DNA from 2 places in the Bifidobacterium sp. ESL0728 genome. Region 1 is predicted to be linked to the other one. Evidence: riboswitches for the same ligand, from Rfam matches in the RefSeq annotation. Region 1 holds a riboswitch; the other holds the start of a gene.
What was found. Region 1 has a riboswitch for thiamine pyrophosphate ahead of OZX67_RS05625 (ECF transporter S component). Riboswitches for the same ligand answer to the same signal wherever they lie in the genome.

Region 2: another riboswitch for thiamine pyrophosphate. It lies ahead of OZX67_RS07345 (hydroxyethylthiazole kinase); the one in region 1 lies ahead of OZX67_RS05625 (ECF transporter S component).

The regions. Positions count from the first base shown of each region.
Region 1 covers NZ_CP113925.1:1,419,381-1,423,596, reverse strand. The annotation lists gene OZX67_RS05630 (dipeptidase) at 1-1,361, shown strand, start outside; TPP riboswitch at 1,835-1,945, shown strand; gene OZX67_RS05625 (ECF transporter S component) at 1,996-2,625, shown strand; gene OZX67_RS05620 (ATP-binding cassette domain-containing protein) at 2,668-4,216, shown strand, end outside.
Region 2 covers NZ_CP113925.1:1,925,043-1,929,258, reverse strand. The annotation lists gene thiD (bifunctional hydroxymethylpyrimidine kinase/phosphomethylpyrimidine kinase) at 1-268, opposite strand, end outside; gene thiE (thiamine phosphate synthase) at 461-1,201, opposite strand; gene OZX67_RS07345 (hydroxyethylthiazole kinase) at 1,499-2,434, opposite strand; TPP riboswitch at 2,426-2,547, opposite strand; gene OZX67_RS07340 (acyltransferase family protein) at 2,679-3,734, shown strand; gene OZX67_RS07335 (NAD(P)H-binding protein) at 3,877-4,216, opposite strand, start outside.

The DNA of each region.
Region 1 (4,216 bases):
CATTGAGCAAGGAAGAACTGCATTCGCGGGTCGACGCCGATTTTGATCGCATTGTCGATCTGTTGAGCAGGAAGGTTGCACTGAAATCGGTTTCCGCACAAGGCATCACCGGTGAGCACATGCGTCGTTCGGCGCAATTCGTGGCTGACGAACTTAAAAAACGCGGGGTGGACGCCAAAGTGGTGCAGTCCAAGAATCCTGACGGCACCCCCGGAGCTTTTGAAGTGGTCGGTTCGAAGATTGTCAATCCTGACGCTCCCACCGTGCTGCTATACGCTCATCACGACGTTCAGCCGGTGCCGGACGCCTCGGCATGGGATACCGACCCGTTTGTGGCCACCGAGGTCGATGGCCGTCTTTACGGACGCGGCGCGACCGACGACGGTGGCGGCATTGCCATCCATTCCGGCGCGTTGCATGCATTGGGTGACGATTTGAAGGTCAATATCAAGGTCTTCATCGAAGGCGAGGAGGAGATGGGCTCGCCGAGCTTCATTCCTTTCATCGAGGCGCATCGCGACGAGTTCGATTCCGATGTCATCATCGTGGCCGACTCCGGCAACTGGAGCGCCGAAATCCCCAGCCTCACCACTAGTCTGCGCGGCAATACCGACTTGGATGTCACCGTGAAGGCGCTGGAACATCCCGTGCACTCCGGCCAGTTCGGCGGCCCGATTCTCGATGCCAATACTCTGTCATCCATGCTTATCGCTTCGATGTATGACGAAAATGGATCGCTGAATATCCCTGGTCTTGTCGGAGGAGACCCGGTCGGTGGGCTTCAGCGTGACTTGGATGAGGCCAGCGTACGTGCCGATTCCTCCGTGGTCGATTCCTACCGGTTCGCCGGCACAGGTTCTCTCGCCTCGCGCCTGTGGACCAAGCCGAGCATCTCGGTCATCGGATTCGATGCCCATCCGGTCGAGGGTTCGTTCAACGTCATCGCCAACGAAACGCGTTTCCGTCTTTCCATCCGCACCGCGCCAAACCAGCGTCCTGAAGATGCTGCCAAGGCCGTTACGGACTTCCTCACTTCCCACGCGCCGTTCGGTGCTGAAGTCTCGGTTTCGATGGTCGACGCCGGCATGGGCTGGAGCATGGACCCCAATGCCGAAGCCACCCAGGATGCATTGGAATCGATGCGCGAGGCGTTCGGCGTCGACCCGATCAACAAGGGCGAAGGCGGCTCGATCCCGTTCATTCCCGAGCTGCAGCGCATCTTCCCCAAGGCTCAGGTCTTGGTTACCGGACCAGAAGACCCCAAGGGCAACGCCCACAGCCCCAACGAGTCGATTGACCTTCAAAGCCTAAAAAACAACGTCCTCACCGAGGCCCTGATCCTAACCAAACTCGCGAAGTAATCCACTAACTCGCCTTCTCGTCGTCTGACGTTAGTCGTGGCGGTGGCAGATATACAACGTTCGACACGCTCCGGGCCGCTCAGGCCAAGTCTTTACGGTCGAACATTGCATATCTGCCGCCGCCACTAATCCTTAGGGAAGCGAACTCGCTGTAATCTCCAAATAGTAAAGAATCAGGGTCGGTGGTACTCCAAGCGAATAGCTGCCGCATGCTCAATTTTTCTAAATGCATACGTGCGAATTGCAAGCTCACTGTCATAAGGTTCCTTATTCATGCGGTAGCTATTCGCTGGTGAACCACCTCCCGCAACCCCTGTCAATCAGATTCCTCTGTGCATAAGTGTGGGGGTTGGGGCATGCGATGCTCGACCGTAAAGACTCGGCCTGAGCGGCCCGGAGCGTGTCGAGCATTGTATGCCCCAACCCCCACACGACTACCCGTAGGCCGATTGACAGGGGATTGCTCTAGGATGGCGAACTGACACGGGGGCTGGTCTTTACGGCTGGCTGAGATGAGGATTTCCTCGACCGAATGAACGTGAGTCCGGACAATGCCGGCGCACGGACGTCTCTCTTTTCCCGTGCCTTGAAATGCGCGCCGATAAGCGGTGTGCACAGCGGAAAGGCACAAATCATGTCATCGTCAAATCGAACAACCATCGTCTCCAGGCCGAACCTTCGGTGGCGCGTCGTCGATATCGCCGTCGCTTCGGTCATCGGAGTGGCCAGCACGTTCGTCTATTGGGCCGCGGCCCTGCTATACGGCCCGATAGGTTCTCCTCTGGATGCTCTAATCCCCGGCCTTGGCGGTTTGATGAACGGGCTTTGGCTTTTCGCCGGTCCACTTGCCGCGGTTATCGTGCGTAAACCTGGCGCGGCCACCTATGCCGAAGTCGTCGCCGGCGTGCTCGAATCGTTGCTCGGCAACAGCTGGGGCGGCATGGAGACGTTTCTGATTGCACTGGTGCAGGGGCTTTGCGCCGAAGTCGTTTTTCTTTGCGTGGCCTACAAGGTGTGGAATCTAGTCACGATGACACTTTCCGGCGTGGTCTCGGCCGTAGGTTGTTGGGCCTATACGTTCTTCACCCATCTGCAGGGCTTTAAGATGACCGGCGCTTATGGAGTATGGTACTTGGTCGCCACGGTGATTTCCGGCGCGTTGGTGGCCGGCGTATTGATGTGGTATCTCTACATCGCCATTGCCAAAACCGGCGCCATCGACAAATTCGCTTCCGGCCGTCAGATCCGCGCCGCCGCCAAGTGAGCGGCATCGGGTAGAGTTTTGAGGCGTCGAAAAGGGGAACGTATGCAAGGCGAGCAATCCAAGGCAGCCGATAACCGGAACGGTGACGGCTCGCAACAGGGTGCCTTGGACGACCATGCCGGTACGGATGGCAGGGTTTTGCAAGATGCGGGACCTTCTTTGGGCAAGGTCTCCCCCAAGGTTGCGCCTGCTTCGATAAGTTTCAAAAATTGGGGCTATCGTCATGCTTCGCGCCGTCATTTCGCCGTCCGTGGGTTGAACCTTGACATCCGTCCCGGTGAGCATGTGCTCCTCCTTGGTGCTTCGGGCATCGGAAAATCGACGATCCTCGAAGGCGCCTCGGGTTTGCTTGGCGGGGATGCAGTGGAAGCCGCGAACGATGCCAGAGAGAACGAGACGGGAAAAGTCGTCGCTGTCGAGGATTCAGAAGGCGGGGTGACCGAAGGTGGCGTTTTCGTCGACGGTGTGCCGGCGGTCGCCGCGCACGGCCGCGTTGGACTGGTACTGCAGGACCCGGACTCGCAGACGATTTTCGAGCGCTTGGGCGACAACGTCGCTTTCGGCCCTGAAAACATGGGTGTGCCGCGTCCGCAGATTTGGCAACGTGTGAAACAAAGCCTTGCCGCGGTAGGTCTCGAAGGGCTTCAGCTGCACCGTTCCACCATGCATTTGAGTGGTGGGCAGATGCAGCGTCTGGCCTTGGCCGGGGCACTGGCCATGCAGCCTGGGGCGTTGCTTCTGGACGAACCGACCGCGAACCTTGATCCTGAGGGGGTCTCGCAAGTCATTGACGCCGTTTCTGATGTATTAGGTGACACCGAAGCGACCATGTTGCTCGTCGAGCATCGCGCCGGCCCATGGATAGACCTTATTGATAGGGTCATCGTTCTGGGGTTGGAATCGGACGACCAGGTCAAGGCTCGAATCACGCAGGTCGGTGATGATGCTGAGATTGACCACAGCGGGTTCCGGCGCACCATCGTCGTGGCCGACGGCACTCCGGACGAAGTGTTCGAAAACCGTGATTTGGATTTTGCCGCCCTCGGTATCTGGATGCCGGATAAATACCGACGACCGGAAGATGAAATCCATCGTATTTACACCGATGACGAGCCAGACAGCGACCCTGCTCTCGGTGACGGCAAGGTGCTGCTCTCGACCAAAAACCTGGCTATCGGCCGTAACGGCAAAGCGATAGCCGAACATATCAATGTTTCCTTCGCCGCCGAGCAGATCACGGCATTGGTCGGACGTAACGGAGTCGGCAAGTCCACGCTTTCCTTGACATTGGCCGGGTTGTTGGAACCTGTGGCGGGCAGCGTCGAAGCTTCTCCTGAATTGGCAAAAGGGGCAACCGGCAATTCTCCAATGGATTGGAAATCGACGGAACTGGCAGCGCGCATCTCCTACGTTTTCCAGAATCCCGAACACCAGTTTGCGCGTGGCAGCGTGCTTGAAGAGGTGATGCTCGGGCTGTTGCGTACAGGGACGCCCGAGGAGAAGGCCAAGAAGAAAGCCATGAAGTTGCTCCGCCGGTTCAGGCTTTCACAATATGCCTCGGTAAATCCGTATACGCTTTCCGGCGGCGAAA
Region 2 (4,216 bases), 510 kb from region 1:
TTTTGACGGCGTCTGGCCGGATGTCCTCGAACACAGCATCGATCTGGGCAGCCAGCATATCCGGGGATGTAGCGGCGGAGGTCCGTACGCCGGTGGTGTTTTGCGCAGTCAACGAGGTGATGGCACTCATGCCATAAACTCCGCAGGCCATGAACGTCTTGAGATCGGCCTGAATACCGGCCCCACCCGACGAATCGCTGCCCGCGATGGACAGCACCGCCGGCAGCCGGTAGGGGCGGACAGGGGTTGATTCCGCTGAGTCGTTCATTGATTGTGTGCTCGTCATCTGTCTGAAGTGTATCTCCTGCGATTTGCTCATCTATACGACATGGCGTGATTTGCGAAGCATGTATATCTCAACCGAATGTCTCTTATTGCTTTGTGATGATTGCTTGAGGTTGTTTCATGCGCAACCGCTGCAAAGCGATAAGACCGACGGGTGAATCACGCCGCCTACCTTTCAGCCACGCTTCGCGCGCGCGGCTTTCCACGAGTCCACCATGGCCTTGGTGGTGGCTTGCGGATCGTCGGCTCCGGCGATGGCCGAAACCACGAACCAGCCCGCGGCCTGTGTTTGCGCCAATTCCGGCAGATCCTCGAGCTTCACACCGCCGCCCACGACGATGGGGTAGTGGGATTCCCGGCACAGCGCGTTGATGGATTCGGTGTCCTGTGTATGGCGCTTGTGGTCGGCACCGATGACGATGCAATCGGGCTTGGTGGTACTTGGGTGCAGCGGCCCCGCGCCGATGTAGTCGATGGTGCTGGCGGGCAGCGCGTTGGCGGCCTTGACCTCGCCGAGCACCTTGCAACTCAGTCCGATAATCGCGTCCGGGCCGAGCAGTTTGCGAGCTTCGACCGGGTTCATGTCATCCTGCCCGATATGGATCCCGTCGACCTTGATGCCCATGTCTCTGCACTGCCAAGCCACGTCCGCGCGGTCGTCAATAACCAGCGGAACCGTTTCGGAGGCCCCAGCTTTGGCGATGACGTTGGCGGTCTGACGTGCGATTTCGGTGATATCCCTGGCGTCGCCCGGCTTTACACGGATCTGAACAAAGGTGATGCCACCGGCCAACGCCTGCCGCACAATGTCGGGAACGGGCCGTGATTTGGTGTCCGCAGGCCCGAGCACAAGGTAGGAGCTCAGGTCGAAGCGGTCGCGCATGGAGGGGAATGGTGTGTTATCGGTATTGGTCATAATTGACTCGATTCATTTCAATGGTGCGGATTGCGCAGATGAGGTTGCGCGGATTTCTTTGTGTAAAAGTGGTCGAGGTTGGTTCGCAAAGTTGCAAAACAGGCATGAATATTGCTTTTCTGTCTCCAATACTTGTGAACCGGTCTCTTGCCGTTGGGTTAGAGGCAGGAAACCGATATTCTGCCCTTAACCCAACGGGAACCCGCGTTTGCTATTGCGTTAGGGGCAGGAACGTTGCTATTGTGCCTCTAACGCGACTAAAATGGCAGGTTCCAATTGGATTAGGCATACTCTGATCTAGGCCAGAATCGGTGAAGCAGCGATTTGCTCGGGCGTGGTCGACCAAAGACCGTCAAGGAAGGCAACCTGGAAGGAACCCGGACCGTGCGAATTGGCCTCACCCGTTTCGCTGGCACGGTTGTAGAGTGCGCTCGCGGCGACGGCTGCGGTCAGCGGGTCGGCGACGGCCAGATACGTGGCGACCACGCCGCCCAGCGAGCAGCCGGCCCCGGTGATCTTGGTCATCATGGCGCTGCCACCGGGCAGACGATACGTGTGCTCGCCGTCGGTGACGAGGTCGGTTTCGCCGGAAACGGCAACGGCACTTTGTCCCTGTGCGTCGCCTTTGGCAATGAACTTCGCCAAAACGCGTGCGGATTCCTCCGCAGCCTCGACGTCATCAGCCGATTCCACGCCAACAGGCCCGCTGGATTTCTTCGATTTGCCATGCTTCTTGCCGTTTCCATCTCCGTCCAGCGGCAATTCCCACATTTCGCGCAGCTTGATGATTTCGGAGGCGTTGCCGCGGATGATGGTGGGCGGCGCCGCCTTGAACGATTTCAAGATATCGGTACGCGTGGTGCCAAGTCCCGCAGCCACAGGGTCGAGCACCCAGCGATGGTGATCGGCGTGGAAGTGCCTGGCGATTTCCTCGAGCGCGTCCTCATAGAAGGGCAGCAGCGTGCCGACGTTGATATAACTTGCGCCGCTGGCCACCTCGCCGTCGGCGATGTCGTCGGGCAGGAAACTCATGGCGGCCGCACCGCCCGCCGCCAATTGCGCGTTGGCCACGAGGTTGATGGTGACGAAATTGGTGAAGGACTGCGCCAGAGGTGTGGTGTCCCGTACGGTCTGCGCGGCCTCGCGGATGCTCGCACGCAGCGGATCGTCTGAAGCCAGATCGGCCAGATTGTTCAGATTGTTATTTGTTGATGAGTATGAGTCATTGACCATATTCGCGTCTCCCTACGATGGTATTAACCAACAGGTTCCAAGGGTCGAGCGTTGTGCTCGTCTCAACTTGCGTGCCCGCCGAAACGGCCTCGCAGGTTCCCCTGCACTTACAGTTCCTGACGCTATGCGCTTCATTGGACAAGGTGGATTTCCGGCCATCGGGTATGGCTGGCTTCCGCGATATATCATCTCGGTATATTCTGGGGTTTGTTGTTGGCAGAGACGTAGAGGCAGGGAGAGTGGGATGAGCTCAAGAGTGCGCTATTTCGATATCGCCAAGGGCATTGCCATGATCGGCGTAGTCCTTGGCCATAGCATTCTTCTGGTCTCCCCGATGGGCACCGTCTCGAACTGGCTCTACATCTTCTTTTTCTCGTTCCATATGCCGCTGTTCTTCCTGCTTTCCGGGTATTTCATGCATCCCGATCGCCGATTCGCGTGGCGCAAGGAATCAAGGGAATTGCTGCTTACCTACATCATCACGGCTGCCACGGTGGTGCTTCTTCACCTGGTTGTCGCGCTTCTGACCCATCGTGACATCGCCGGCATCGTCGGCGGTTGGACGGTGGCCGCGTTGTACGGTTCGGGCTCCGACATGACCAATGCCCTTTTCCCCATGTCGCGCTATATCGGTGCCATATGGTTTCTTCTGGCGTTGTTCTGGGCACATCTGCTGGTCCATGTCGCCTACCGTCTTCCTGGCACCCCGTTGTGGATCCTTGTTTTCTTCGCTTGCGGCTATGCGTCTTCACGTTACGTCTGGTTGCCGTTGAGCGTGCAGGCTGGTTTGACGGCATCGCTTTTCGTGTATTTGGGATGCATGGCAAAACGTTTCGATGTCGTCGGGATCTTTCGCCGCTGGCCCGTCCTGTGGGTTCCCAGTGCGATCGTCTGGGCCTTGGCAATGTGGAAATTCACTGCATTCGGTTTGGCGACGAACGCTTACGGGCAGACCCCGCTGCTTTCCATTGTTGGCTCGATTGGTGCCACGTTGTGTATCGTCGGCTTTTCTTCGGTCATTGACCGCTGGGTGCCTTACCTCAACAAAGCGTTGGCACTGATCGGCAGGTACACGCTTCCGATTTTCTGCGCGCATCTTCTGGAGGAGGATGACTTGCCTTGGGGCACCATCGTCGAAAGGCTTCAGCCGATTGTCGGCTACCAGGCAGAGCCGTTTGTCATTTTTGCAGCGCGTTCGGTCCTGATCGCGGTGATGGTTCTGCTGCTCTACCGGATTCCGAAGATCAACGTCGTTTTCTTCCCTTCGCTGGCCAAAAAGATTGCGACATCGAAATTATGAGCATTCCTCGATTTGGCGGTTTGTCTTTGCCTGGTCGTGCAGCGTTCGATTGAGATTATCCGATAATGCAAAAGTCGTCGCCTTCCGTAACCGAACTCGGTTGAAGGCGACGACTTGTGGATTCTGATGTACCCGCGGTTACTTACCAGCGCACGGAAATGCGCTCGTGGTCGTGCGGCTTGTCGGTGGCGATTTCGTCAACCATGGCCATCGCGTAATCGGCGTAGCTGATGGCGCTCTTGCCGTCCTTGTCGGTGGTGTATTCCTCACCGGCCAGAACGTACTTCCCGGTGCGCGGGCCGTCGGCCTGAAAATCGCCGGCGGGGCTCACATAGGTCCAATGCACGTCATCGCGGCCTCGTAGCGCGTCGAGCGCCTTGCCCATGGCCAGCGGCACACCCTTGATGTTGTCGGGGAACGAGTCGGAAAGCTGCTTGGTGTGGGCCTTGTCCGTGTAGAGGCTGCCCGCTCCGCCGACCACC